DNA from 2 places in the Streptomyces sp. NPDC089424 genome. Region 2 is predicted to be linked to the other one. Evidence: riboswitches for the same ligand, from Rfam matches in the RefSeq annotation. Region 2 holds a riboswitch; the other holds the start of a gene.

Region 1 (6,623 bases), on a different contig from region 2:
CGGGGTGGTGGGCTGGGGGATCACGGCGGCCACCAGGGCCAGGCCGAGTGCCGCGCCGACGAATTGCGCCGCGATGAACGGCATGACGGAGGCGGGGGCGATGCCCGCGAACGTGTCGGTGAAGGCGCGGCCGACGGTGACGGCCGGGTTGGCGAAGGACGTGGACGACGTGAACCAGTACGCCGCTCCGATGTAGGACGCCACGGCCACCGGCGCGTGCCGGACCCGCCCGGTCCGGGCGAGCCCGAGGACCAGGAAGACGAGGCCCGCGGTCGCGACGGTCTCGCCGAGCAGCAGGTGGCCGGACGAGCGGTCATGGGCGGACCACCGCAGCAGCGGTTCGGCGAACATGGCGTCGGCCAGGACGGCACCGCCGATCGCCCCGACCGCCTGCGCGGGGACGTACGAGGCAACGTCACGCAGGCTCGGCCCGTCGGGCGTGCGGCGGCCGGTGAACCATGCCGCGAGGGTGACGACGGGGTTGAAGTGCGCGCCGGAGACCGGACCGAGCAGCGCGATGAGTACGCCCAGGCCGAACACCGTCGCCAGGGAGTTGGCCAGCAACTGCACGCCGACGTCCTCGGTCAGTTCGGTGGCCTGGATGCCGGAGCCGACCACGACCGTGACCAGGGCGGCCGACCCGACGGCCTCGGCGAGGGTCCGGCGCCCGAGCGAAGCGCTCACGCGGTCACCTCGGACCCGTGCGTGGTGGTCGCGGTGGTGGTCGTGGCGAGGAACGCCGTGAGCTGATCGAGGGTGTCCGGCAGCACCCAGTAGTAGACCCACGTGCCCCGGCGCTCGCAGTCGATCAGCCCCGCCTGCCGCAGCAACTTGAGGTGGTGCGAGATCGTCGGCTGGGAGAGGTCGAAGGCGGGAGTCAGATCGCACACGCAGACTTCGCCGCCGGCCCGTGAGGCGATCAGCGAGAGCAGGCGCAGGCGTACGGGGTCCCCCAGCGCCTTGAAGACCTTCGCCAGATCGGTCGCCCGGTCCTCGTCCAGTGGCGTGGTCAGCAGCGAGGGGCAGCAGCCGGTGGACCCGTCGTCCTGCCCGAGCACCGTGAGTTCTTGCTTCGACATTTCTCTATATTGACAAGCATCTATCCAGAGAGCAAGGTCTGTATCGACAGGCATCAATGCAAGGAGATGGGGGCAACGTCATGTCTCGTGCTCAGCTCGCCCTGCGCGTCGGCGACCTCGAAGCGTCGATCGCCTTCTACTCGAAGCTCTTCGGCGCCGAACCGGCCAAGCGCCGCGACGGCTACGCCAACTTCGCCCTCACGGAGCCCCCGCTCAAGCTCGTGCTGATCGAGGGCGAGGCGGGCGAGGAGACGCGCCTGGACCACCTCGGCGTCGAGGTCGGGTCCACCGAACAGGTGGGCGCCGCCGCCGCCCGGCTGGCGGCCGCCGGTCTGGCCACCGTCGAGGAGAACGACACCTCATGCTGCTACGCCCTCCAGGACAAGGTGTGGGTCCACGGCCCCGGCCGCGAGCCCTGGGAGGTGTACGTGGTGAAGGCGGACGTCGACTCGCTCGGCAGGGAGGACCGGCCCGACGGCGCGGATGACGGCTGCTGTGCCGGCCGGAAGGCCGGGTGAGGCGCTCGGGGGACGGTTTTCCGTGAGGCGGGCATCCGCCGGCTCAGCTCGCCGACTCCGGTCCCCAGCTCTCCGGCCCGACGCCTCGCCAGTCGATCCACGGCGCACCCGGGAGTTCCGCCGGGTCGACGTCCAGTCCGGCGCGGCGGAGGAATTCCGCGACGTCGGTCAGGTTGTGGGCCAGTCCGAGGATCTCGCCGTCCACGCGTACGCGCCGACCGCCCGTGGGTGACGGCGGATGCACGATCACGCGCAGCGGTCCGGACATGCCTTCAGGATCATCCGGGCCGTGCGGCCCCGCATGCCGGCGGGTCACCGTCGCGGCCGCTCGCCGAGGTCCCTGCCCGGCCGTCCCAGGTCCCGCAGGGCCCACCACGTCGCGGGGTCCGGGCGGCGCTGCTCCCAGTAGGGATGGAAGAAGACCTGGGTCGACAGCCGGTACAGGCGCCGACGCAGTTCGGTACGGCCGGGCCGGTCGGCGAGCTGCCGGTATGTGGCGCTCCATTCCTGCTGCGCCCGGGCGAGGTCGGCGGGGAACGTTCGCATGACCGAATTCAAGCATGTGTTCGATTTTTGAGTCCACCGAGGAGGCTGTGCCGGTGGTGGCGCTCAGGGTGTCTTGGTGGCGGGCTGTCTCGCGGTCTTGCTCCTGCCGGTCTCCGAGCTGCTCCGCGTCGCGCCGGCGGGCGCGGTCTTCCGCTTCGGCGCCCTCTCCGTGTCTGACCCCGCACGCGAGGGCGCTGCTCGTGTCGTCGCGGCCGGCCACTTGAACTCGATCTCCAGCTCGATCTCCCCGCTGCCAATCTCCACCTCGATCTCGCTGCGCAGGTCGTCGGGGATCCGCAGGCTCAGCGTTCCGGGGCTGAGTTCCAGTTCGGCGTCCCCGCCTTCCCTCAGTGCCTCCGCGAGTGCCGTGAGCTGGTCGGCGGCCTCCTCGCGTGACAGTGAGCGCTTCTGCTCAAACTTGAGATCCTTCATGGGTGACCTCCCATTTGAAGCAATAAGCCACGTAAGTCCCATTCTGACCTGCTGCACAGGGCGGGCCCACCCGAGCGCGGAAGCGCCGGGGCGGTCGGCGGCTGCGGCACCGGGTGTAGGCCATGGCTAAGACACCGTTTCTGACGGTGGACTCTCGGCCGCCGGAAACGAGTGGTCCCCTTGCAGGGCGCCTCGGTACGGTGCCCGCGTGTGCTTCTACGCCATGACCTCCTACAAGCTGCACTACGCGTGTGTCTCGTGCCGTGTCAGCTTCAAGCGGCATGTGTATCCGGAGCGAGAGCACGTGTGCCCGAACTGCTCTCAGCCCCTCATTTGCGCTGGTCATGACTTCGCTCCGCCGCCCAGGCGCGATGTCCGCGGCTGGTCTGTGGTGGCTGCGGTGCTGGGTGAAGGGCTGCGCTACGAGGGGATGTCGCCTTGCGGGTGTGGCAAGGAACCCAAGTATCGCCCGCGGACACGAGCCGAACTGCGGGTCCGTCGGACCGTCGCCGCAAGAGATGGGCTGCCGCTGTCCGAGGCGTTGTCCCGACCGGACCCTCTGACCCCGCTGGCGGACTGATCCCGGCCTTCAGCCTGCTCGCCTGACGGGCATTCAGCGAAGAACCACCTTCCGAACTGGTGGTGTGACGCTGTCGTGTGCGTCGGATGATGCTGACCGGCGCGCTGTGAGCGAGCCCGGTCAGTTCTGCTGGCTGTACATCAAGTGGCCAGAGCCCCTCGGTGCGACCGGTGGCGGCTACTAACGACGGTCGTAGCGGCAGCCGTAGGTCACTCAAGTGGATCTGCGACACTGGTGGGGCCATGCCTAAGCCCGGAGAACTCACATTCGTCGCCCCGCGCGGAGCCAAGAAGCCGCCGCGGCATCTTGCCGATCTCACGCCTGCGGAGCGCAAGGACGCCGTTGCCGAGATCGGTGAGAAGCCGTTTCGTGCCAAGCAGCTCTCGCAGCACTACTTCGCGCGGTACGCGCACGAGCCGGAGCAGTGGACCGACATCCCCGCCGGGTCGCGCGGCAAGCTGCGGGAGGCGTTGCTGCCGGAGCTGATGACCGTCGTGCGGCATCTGTCGACGGACGAGGGCACCACCCGTAAGACGCTGTGGCGGCTGTTCGACGGGACGCTCGTGGAGTCCGTGCTGATGCGGTACCCGGACCGGGTGACGATGTGCATCAGCTCACAGGCCGGGTGCGGGATGAACTGTCCGTTCTGCGCCACCGGGCAGGCGGGACTCGACCGCAATCTGTCCACCGCGGAGATCGTCCACCAGATCGTGGACGGCATGCGGGCGCTGCGCGACGGTGAGGTGCCCGGCGGGCCCTCGCGGCTGTCGAACATCGTCTTCATGGGCATGGGCGAGCCCCTGGCCAACTACAAGCGGGTCGTCGGGGCCATCCGGGCGCTGACCGACCCCGAGCCGGACGGGCTGGGTCTGTCGCAGCGAGGGATCACCGTCTCGACGGTCGGACTGGTGCCGGCGATCCACCGCTTCGCCGACGAGGGCTTCAAGTGCCGTCTTGCCATCTCGCTGCACGCCCCCGACGACGAGCTGCGCGACACGCTGGTGCCGGTCAACACCCGCTGGAAGGTGCGCGAGGTGCTGGACGCCGGGTTCGACTACGTCCAGAAGTCGGGTCGGCGGCTGTCCATCGAGTACGCGCTGATCCGGGACATCAACGACCAGGCCTGGCGCGGTGACCGGCTCGGCCGGCTGCTCAAGGGCAAGCCCGTGCACGTCAACCTCATCCCGCTGAACCCGACTCCGGGCTCCAAGTGGACCGCGTCCCGGCCCGAGGACGAGAAGGCGTTCGTCGAGGCCATCGCCGCCCATGGGGTGCCGGTGACGATCCGGGACACCCGCGGCCAGGAGATCGACGGGGCGTGTGGTCAGCTCGCCGCCACCGAGCGGTAGTCTGACGCCGTACACATCTTCATATTCCGGCAGGGGAGCGCCACAGCGCTGAGAGTGCGGGACAGTCCGCAGACCCTCTGAACCTCGCCCAGGTCATTCTGGGTAGGGAGATCGGTCGTCACTCAAGCTGTTGCGCCCTGCCCGGGAACCCGTTCCAGGTCCCCGGGCAGGGCCGCGTCTCTTCCTGGTCAGCCAGGAGGAAAATCAGTGAGCCACACCACGAAGTTGACCGCCGCCGTCATCGGGCTGGGCCTCGTCACGCTGTCCGCGTGCGGGTCCTCGGAGTCCGGCGGCGAGGGCGCGGACTCCAAGACGGTCACCCTCGTCAGCCACGACTCGTGGGTCGTGTCGAAGAGCGTGATCGCCTCGTTCGAGAAGCAGTCCGGCTACGAGGTCAAGGTCCTCAAGGACGGCGACGCCGGTCAGGCCGTCAACAAGGCCGTCCTGACCAAGGACAACCCGCAGGGCGACGTCCTCTTCGGTGTCGACAACACCCTGCTGTCGCGCGCGCTCGACAACGGGCTCTTCCAGCCGTACCGGGCGAAGGGCGGCGACATGGTCCTGGCCGAGTACTGGGCGGACAAGGACAAGCACCGGGTCACTCCCGTCGACACCGGCGACATCTGCGTCAACTACGACAAGGCCTGGTTCAGCGAGCGCAAGCTGGACCCGCCGAAGACCCTCGACGACCTGGCCGACCCGGCGTACAAGAACCTCCTCGTCACCGAGAACGCGTCCACCTCCTCGCCCGGTCTCGGCTTCCTGCTCGGCACCGCCGCGGAGTACGGCGACGACGGCTGGGTGGACTACTGGAAGAAGCTCAAGGCCAACGGCGTGAAGGTCGTCGACGGCTGGGAGCAGGCCTACAACGAGGAGTTCTCGGGCTCCGCGGGCGGCAGGAAGGCGGGCGGCGACCGGCCGCTGGTCGTGTCCTACGCCTCCTCCCCGCCCGCCGAGGTCCTCTTCGCCGACCCGAAGCCCAAGACCGCGCCGACCGGCGTCGCCATGGGCACCTGCTTCCGGCAGGTCGAGTACGCGGGGCTGCTGAGCAACGCGAAGAACCCCGAGGGCGGCAAGGCGCTCCTGGACTTCATGCTCACCAAGGAGTTCCAGGACGACATGCCGCTCAACATGTTCGTCTACCCGGTGCGGGAGGCCGCCCAGGTGCCGCAGGAGTTCGTGAAGTTCGGCCCGCAGGCCGAGGATCCCCAGACCATGGACCCGGCGAAGATCGCCGAAAACCGTGACGAGTGGGTCAAGGCGTGGACGTCGCTCGTACTCAAGTAGCCGCCAAGGCGCGCGGGAACGCGGCGCGGCTCGGGCTCCTCGCCCTGCCCGTCGCGTTCTTCGCGGTCTTCTTCGCCTATCCCGTCGCCGCGATCGTCGGGCGCGGGCTGAAGACCGACGGGACCTGGCAGTTCGGGCGGCTCGCCGACGTGCTGGCCCAGTCCGACATCCGGCACGTGCTGTGGTTCACCACCTGGCAGGCGCTCGTCTCGACCGCGCTGACGCTGCTGATCGCGCTGCCGGGCGCCTATGTGTTCGCCCGGCTCGACTTCCCCGGCAAGCAGGTGCTGCGGGCGGTCGTGACCGTGCCGTTCGTGCTGCCGACGGTCGTGGTCGGCACGGCGTTCCTGGCGCTGGTGGGGCGCGGCGGGCTGCTGGACGACCTGTGGGGCGTACGGCTGGACTCCACCGTGTGGGCGATCCTGCTCGCGCACGTCTTCTTCAACTACGCGGTCGTCGTACGGACGGTCGGCGGGCTCTGGGCGCAGCTGGACCCGCGCCAGGAGGAGGCCGCGCGTGTGCTCGGCGCCTCACGCCTCGGCGCCTGGCGGAGCGTGACCCTGCCGGCGCTCGGACCTGCCGTGGCCGCCGCCGCGCTGATGGTCTTCCTGTTCACCTTCACCTCCTTCGGCGTGGTGCAGATCCTCGGAGGGCCCACCTTCGCCACCCTCGAAGTGGAGATCTACCGGCAGACCACGGAGGTCTTCGACCTCGCCACCGCCGCCGTGCTGACGATGGTCCAGTTCGCGGCGGTGGGCGCGGTGCTCGCCGTGCACGCCTGGACCGTACGGCGGCGGGAGAGCACCCTGCGGCTGGTGGACGCGTCCGTGAC
Region 2 (6,623 bases):
CCGATCGAGTGGTCGACCGCCGTGAGGTGGGCGACCGGGGTGAGCGTCGTGTCGGCGACGATCTGCTGCGTCTCCTTGACCGTGCTCGCGCGGGTGGAGCCGCCGGCACCGTACGTCACGGAGACGAAGTCGGGAGCCACCGCCTCGACCCTGCGCAGCGCCTCCCACAGGCTGCGCTCGCCCTTGGCGGTCTTCGGCGCGTAGAACTCGAACGAGTACGTCGTCTTGCCGGCGGCGAGCATGTCCCGCACGGTGCGTGCGCGGTCAGTCCTGGTGGACGCGGTTCCGAGGGCCATACGGGCAGGTTAGCCAGGGGGCGCCGGTCCCCCAACCGGATGCAGCAAATTTGCCCGGATTGTCGGCTTGTTGTCCATCCCTTGGACACCCTGCCGTCACATGGGCCCCGCCATCGGCGGCCGCCTCAGGCGCCCCGCAGACGCTTGGCGAACTCCGCCGCCGCGGCGCCCGGATCGTCCGCCTCGGTGATCGCGCGGACGACGACGGCCCTGCGGGCTCCCGCGTCGAGGACCTCGTCCAGGTTGCCGAGGTCGATGCCGCCGATGGCGAACCAGGGACGCTCGGTGCCGAGCGCCGCCGTGTGCCGGACCAGCCCGAGGCCGGGGGCGTGGCGGCCGGGCTTGGTGGGGGTGGGCCAGCAGGGGCCCGTGCAGAAGTAGTCGACGCCCTCCTGGACCGCCGCCGCCTCGGCCTCGGACTCCGCGTGCGTGGAGCGGCCTATGAGGACGTCGTCGCCGAGGATCGCCCGGGCCGCGGGGACGGGGAGGTCGCCCTGGCCGAGGTGGAGCACATGGGCGCCGGCGGCATGGGCGACGTCCGCCCGGTCGTTGACCGCGAGCAGCTTGCCGTGCCGCGCGCAGGCGTCGGCGAAGACCTCCAGGTGGGCGAGCTCCTCGGCGGCCTCCATGCCCTTGTCGCGCAGCTGCACGATGTCGACCCCGCCGGCGAGCACGGCGTCCAGGAACGCGGGCAGGTCGCCCTGGCGCTCACGGGCGTCCGTGCACAGGTAGAGGCGGGCGTCGGCGAGCCGGGCGCGAGCGGTGGCGGCGGTGTCGGACATGGATGGGTCCCCCCGTGGATCGGTACCTCTGGACGTGCCTGCCGGTGGCGTACGGGCCCCGCCGGGCGCGGTCGGCCGGGGGCCGGGGCCCTCGGACCACGGCCCGTACGCCGGTCAGGCTCTTTCGGTCGCGCAGGGATCAGACGGCGAGCGCCTGGGCCCGGCGCTTCACCTCCGTGCCGCGGTTCTCGCTGAGCGCCTGCGCGGGCGTGCCCGGCAGGCTCGGGTCGGGGGTGAAGAGCCACTCCAGCATCTCTTCGTCCGTGAAGCCGTCGTCCCGCAGGAGCGTCAGGGTCCCGGACAGGCCCTTGACCACCTTGTCCCCGTCGATGAAGGCGGCGGGGACGTGCAGCGCGCGGTTCTCACCACGGCGCACGGCGATGAGCTGGCCCTCCTTGACCAGCTGCCGCACACGCGTCACCTCGACGCCGAGCATCTCGGCGATGTCGGGGAGGGTGAGCCAGGCGGGGACGAGAGCATCGATCTTTGCGTCAATCTCGGTCACGGGAACAAGCCTGCCATCCTCCACCGACAGTCGGAAGTCAGCCCCGCCCACCGACCCCGCTCACCTGCGACGACGCGTTACGCCGTGGCCGCCTTCAGGGGGCGTGCCGGGTCGGCCAGCAGCTCCGGGTCCATGACGGTCCCGGCCTCGATCAGCCGCCTGCCCTGCGCCAGGTCCCGCGGGCGGCCCACCGCGAGCAGCGCGGCCAGCCGGCCCTCGCGCAGCCAGCACACCGACCAGGCGGGCCCGGCGGGGTCACCGCGCCACACGACGGCGTCGGCGGGCGCGTGGTGCCCGACGTACTGCACGAACCGCCCGAACTGCTCGGACCAGAAGTACGGCACCGGGTCGTAGACCTCCGGCGCCTCGCCGATGACGTTCGCCGCGACCGTGCGGGGGCCCTGCAGGGCGTTGTCCCAGTGGTGCACCATCAGCCGCTCGCCGTAGCGCCCCGAGGGGAAGGACGCGCAGTCGCCGACCGCGTAGACGTCCGGTGCCGAGGTGCGCAGGTGGTCGTCGGCCACGACCTCGCCGTACCAGCCGAGCTCGATGCCGGAGCCGGCCAGCCAGCGCGTGGCGGGCCGGGCGCCGATGCCGACCACGACGGCGCCGGCGGGGACCCGCGAGCCGTCGTCCAGGACGACGGCGCCGGGCTCGACGCGCAGCACGCGCGCGTGGGTGCGCAGCACCGCGCCGCTGTCGGCGTACCAGGCGCTCATCGGCGCGGCCACCTCGGCGGGCAGCGCTCCGGCGAGCGGGCGTTCGGCGGCCTCGACGACGGTCACCGCGCAGCCGGCCTCCCGGGCGGCGGTGGCGAACTCCGCGCCGATCCAGCCCGCGCCGACGACCACGATGTCGTGCTGCCGGGCGAGCACGGGCCGCAGCCGCTCGGCGTCGTCCAGGGTGCGCAGCAGATGCACGCCCGGGACACCCTCCGCGCCCGGCAGGGTGACGGGCTCGGCGCCGGTGGCGAGGACCAGCACGTCGTAGGGCACCGGCCCGGACCCGGTGTCCAGCTCCTGGTCGGCGAGGCGGACGCCGGTCACCTCGCGCCCCAGGTGCAGCTCGATGCCCAGCGCCTCGAAGTCGACGTCGAAGGCGGAGCCCTCGGCCTTGCCGAGCAGGACCGCCTTGGACAGCGGCGGCCGGTCGTACGGCTGGTGCGGCTCGGCGCCGATCAGCGTCACGGTGCCGGTGAATCCCTGTTCCCGCAGGGCGACCGCGGTCTGCACCCCGGCCATGCCCGCGCCCACGACGACCACGCGCCGCGCCTGTGCCCTCGTCTGCTCGCTCACCTGATCACCATAGACAACTGACAGTTTGTCAGTAAGAGGGAGGCCCCGTGGCCTTCTGCACACCGCTAGCGGATCTGCTCGACCACGCTCGTCCCGCTGCCCGGCTGCGACTCCCACTCCCAGCTCTCCTCCAGCCGCACCCGCCCGTCGGGCAGTTCCACGACCGTCGAGACGCAGTGCCCCGAGGACGTCGTCCCGTCCCGCTTGAGCTGCACGTACCGGAAGTCCAGCCGGTCGCCCTCGCGGGTGCCGACCAGATAGCCCCGGACGACGTCCCCGCCGGCGTACTCGGCCCGGATCTCGCCGTCCTGCTCGTGGTACGTGAACCGGGTGCGCGTCCCCACCTGTCCCGGGGCCTGGTCGGCGACGGGGGCGAGGACGAGGCCGTCCAGAGAGCGGGGCATGCCGGGAGGCTCCCTTACAGAGGCGTACGGGCAAGAGCTAGGGTGGCCACCGTAGAGCACTCGCGGGAGCCCGGACGTACCGGGCTGAGAGGGAGGCTGGCCGGCCTCCGACCGTACGAACCTGATCCGGGTCATGCCGGCGAAGGGAGGGGCTGAAGCCCGTGTCGTCCTCCGCACGTACGTCAGACGTCCTCGTCATCGGGGGCGGAATCATCGGCCTGGTCACGGCCTGGCGGGCCGCGCAGCGCGGACTCGCCACCGCCGTGCTGGACCCCGAACCCGGCGGCGGCGCCGCCCAGGTGGCGGCCGGCATGCTGGCCGCCGTCACGGAACTCCACTACGGCGAGCAGACCCTGCTCGGCCTGAACCTCGCCTCGGCCCGCCGCTATCCGGACTTCGCGGCCGAGCTCACCGAGTTCACCGGGCAGGACCTCGGCTACCGCCGGTGCGGCACGCTTGCCGTCGCGCTGGACGCCGACGACCGCGCCCACCTGCGCGAACTGCATGCCCTGCAACAGCGGTCCGGGCTGGAGTCCGAGTGGTTGTCGGGCCGGGACTGCCGCCGCCTGGAGCCGATGCTCGCACCGGGTGTGCGCGGCGGGCTGCGGGTGGACGGCGACCACCAGATCGACCCGCGACGGCTCGCCGCCGCCCTGGTGACCGCCTGTGAGCGGGCGGGCGTGGTCTTCCACCGGGAGTGGGCGGAGCGGCTGCTGGTCGTCCGGGAGCGGGCGGCGGGCGTCGTCACGCGCGCGGGGACCGAGGTGGCCGCCGGGCGGGTGGTGCTGGCCGCCGGGAGTCTCAGCGGGCGGCTGGCGGGGGTGCCCGACGCCGTGGTGCCGCCGGTGCGGCCGGTGAAGGGACAGGTCCTGCGGCTGACCGTGCCACCGGCGCACGCGCCGTTCCTGAGCCGCACCGTGCGCGCGATGGTGCGCGGGAGCCATGTGTACCTGGTGCCGCGTGAGAGCGGCGAGCTGGTCGTCGGCGCCACCAGCGAGGAAATGGGCTGGGACACCACGGTCACCGCCGGGGGCGTCTACGAGCTGCTGCGCGACGCGCACGAGCTGATCCCCGGCCTGACCGAGTTGCCCCTGACGGAGACCCGCGCGGGTCTGCGCCCCGCCTCGCCCGACAACGCGCCCCTGCTCGGCCCGACCGGACTCGACGGCCTGCTGCTGGCCACGGGCCACCACCGCAACGGCGTCCTGCTCACCCCGGTCACCGGTGACGTCATGGCACACGTCCTGACCACGGGTGAACTCCCGGACGAGGCCCGCCCCTTCACGCCGAAGCGCTTCAGCGCCGCACTCACGGAGCAGCCCGCATGATCATCTCCGTCAACGGGGAGCCCCGCCGGATCACCGACGGCACCGCTCTCGACGCCCTTGTCCGCAGTCTGACCGCGGCGCCCTCCGGTGTGGCGGCCGCCCTCAACGAAACCGTCGTCCCGCGCGCGCAGTGGCCCGTCACGCCCCTCTCCGAGGGTGACCGTGTCGAGGTCCTCACCGCCGTCCAAGGAGGCTGACCATGGCCGACGATCCCTTTGTCCTCGGGGGCACGACCTTCACCTCGCGGCTGATCATGGGCACCGGGGGCGCGCCCAGCCTGGACGTGCTGGAGCGCGCGCTGGTCGCCTCCGGGACCGAGCTGACCACCGTCGCGATGCGGCGCGTCAACCCCGATGTGCACGGCTCCGTGCTGTCGGTGCTGGACAGGCTCGGCATCCGGGTGCTGCCCAACACGGCCGGCTGCTTCACGGCCGGTGAGGCCGTGCTGACCGCCCGTCTCGCGCGTGAGGCGCTCGGCACCGACCTGGTCAAGCTGGAGGTCATCGCCGACGAGCGCACCCTGCTGCCGGACCCGATCGAGCTGCTGGACGCCGCGGAGACACTGGTCGACGACGGGTTCACGGTGCTGCCGTACACCAACGACGACCCCGTGCTGGCGCGCAGGCTCGAGGACGTGGGGTGTGCCGCGATCATGCCGCTCGGCTCGCCGATCGGTTCCGGGCTCGGCATCCGCAACCCGCACAACTTCCAGCTGATCGTCGAGCACGCGCGCGTGCCGGTGATCCTGGACGCCGGGGCCGGTACGGCTTCCGACGCGGCGTTCGCGATGGAGCTGGGGTGCGCGGGTGTGATGCTCGCCTCAGCCGTGACCCGGGCGCAGGAACCCGTGCTGATGGCCGCCGCGATGCGCGGCGCCGTCGAGGCGGGGCGGCTGGCCCGGCGCGCGGGGCGCATCCCCCGGCGGCACTTCGCGGAGGCCTCCTCGCCCGTGGCGGGGATGGCCGCGCTGGATCCGGAGCGGCCCGCCTTCGGGTGATCCCCTACCACGTGGCCGGGGGCGGGCGCGTCGGACACGTCACAGGTCCGCTGCAGTACCGCCCCGATGCCACGCGAAGCGGCGAGCGGTGTCGGTGACGGCTCGTACACTCGCCTGCGTGGACACGACCCTTCAAGACCCTCTGGTCGGGCAACTGCTCGACGGCCGTTACCGCGTCGACGCGCGGATCGCGGTCGGCGGGATGGCCACGGTCTACCGAGCCGTGGACACCCGCCTCGACCGCGTTCTCGCGCTCAAGGTGATGCATCCGACCCTGGCCGCCGACGGCTCGTTCGTCGAGCGCTTCATCCGCGAGGCCAAGTCGGTGGCCCGGCTCGCCCACCCCAACGTCGTCCAGGTGTTCGACCAGGGGGCGGACGGGTCGTACGTCTACCTGGCCATGGAGTACGTCTCCGGGTGCACCCTGCGGGACGTGCTGCGTGAGCGCGGCGCGCTCCAGCCACGGGCCGCGCTGGACATCCTGGAGCCGGTCCTGGCCGCGCTGGGCGCCGCCCACCGCGCCGGGTTCGTGCACCGGGACATGAAGCCGGAGAACGTCCTCATAGGGGACGACGGCCGGGTCAAGGTCGCCGACTTCGGACTCGTGCGGTCCGTGGACACGGTCACCCAGACCACCGGGTCGGTCCTCGGCACCGTCTCCTACCTCGCCCCCGAGCAGATCGAGCACGGCAGCGCCGATCCCCGCGTCGACGTCTACGCCTGCGGCGTGGTGCTCTACGAGATGCTGACCGGCGGCAAGCCGCACACGGGGGACTCCCCCGCCCAGGTGCTCTACCGGCATGTGCACGAGGACGTCCCGCCGCCCTCGGCGGCCGTGCCCGGACTGGCGTACGAGCTGGACGAACTGGTCGCCGCGGCGACCGCCCGCATGCCGGACCTGCGCCCGTACGACGCCGTGGCGCTGCTCGCCCGGGTCCGTGAGGCGCGGGCCGCGCTCGGCGCCGAGGCGCTCGACGTGGTGCCCCCGCAGGCGGTGGCCGCGGAGCACGACAACG

The links. Region 2 has a riboswitch for thiamine pyrophosphate ahead of thiO (glycine oxidase ThiO). Riboswitches for the same ligand answer to the same signal wherever they lie in the genome.
Region 1: linked by a shared signal. The riboswitch ahead of ACIP2X_RS18455 (thiamine ABC transporter substrate binding subunit) and the one ahead of thiO (glycine oxidase ThiO) in region 2 are both predicted to bind thiamine pyrophosphate.

Annotation. Positions count from the first base shown of each region.
Region 1 covers NZ_JBIVHU010000003.1:752,503-759,125, forward strand. The annotation lists gene ACIP2X_RS18420 (aquaporin) at 1-684, opposite strand, end outside; gene ACIP2X_RS18425 (ArsR/SmtB family transcription factor) at 681-1,079, opposite strand; gene ACIP2X_RS18430 (ArsI/CadI family heavy metal resistance metalloenzyme) at 1,160-1,597, shown strand; gene ACIP2X_RS18435 (hypothetical protein) at 1,641-1,865, opposite strand; gene ACIP2X_RS18440 (hypothetical protein) at 1,910-2,143, opposite strand; gene ACIP2X_RS18445 (amphi-Trp domain-containing protein) at 2,207-2,575, opposite strand; gene rlmN (23S rRNA (adenine(2503)-C(2))-methyltransferase RlmN) at 3,398-4,504, shown strand; TPP riboswitch at 4,526-4,631, shown strand; gene ACIP2X_RS18455 (thiamine ABC transporter substrate binding subunit) at 4,712-5,791, shown strand; gene ACIP2X_RS18460 (ABC transporter permease) at 5,767-6,623, shown strand, end outside.
Region 2 covers NZ_JBIVHU010000005.1:376,217-382,839, forward strand. The annotation lists gene metF (methylenetetrahydrofolate reductase [NAD(P)H]) at 1-296, opposite strand, end outside; gene thiE (thiamine phosphate synthase) at 422-1,078, opposite strand; gene ACIP2X_RS24265 (Rv2175c family DNA-binding protein) at 1,218-1,583, opposite strand; gene ACIP2X_RS24270 (NAD(P)/FAD-dependent oxidoreductase) at 1,661-2,824, opposite strand; gene ACIP2X_RS24275 (hypothetical protein) at 2,944-3,282, opposite strand; TPP riboswitch at 3,335-3,447, shown strand; gene thiO (glycine oxidase ThiO) at 3,444-4,610, shown strand; gene thiS (sulfur carrier protein ThiS) at 4,607-4,807, shown strand; gene ACIP2X_RS24290 (thiazole synthase) at 4,810-5,607, shown strand; gene pknB (Stk1 family PASTA domain-containing Ser/Thr kinase) at 5,726-6,623, shown strand, end outside.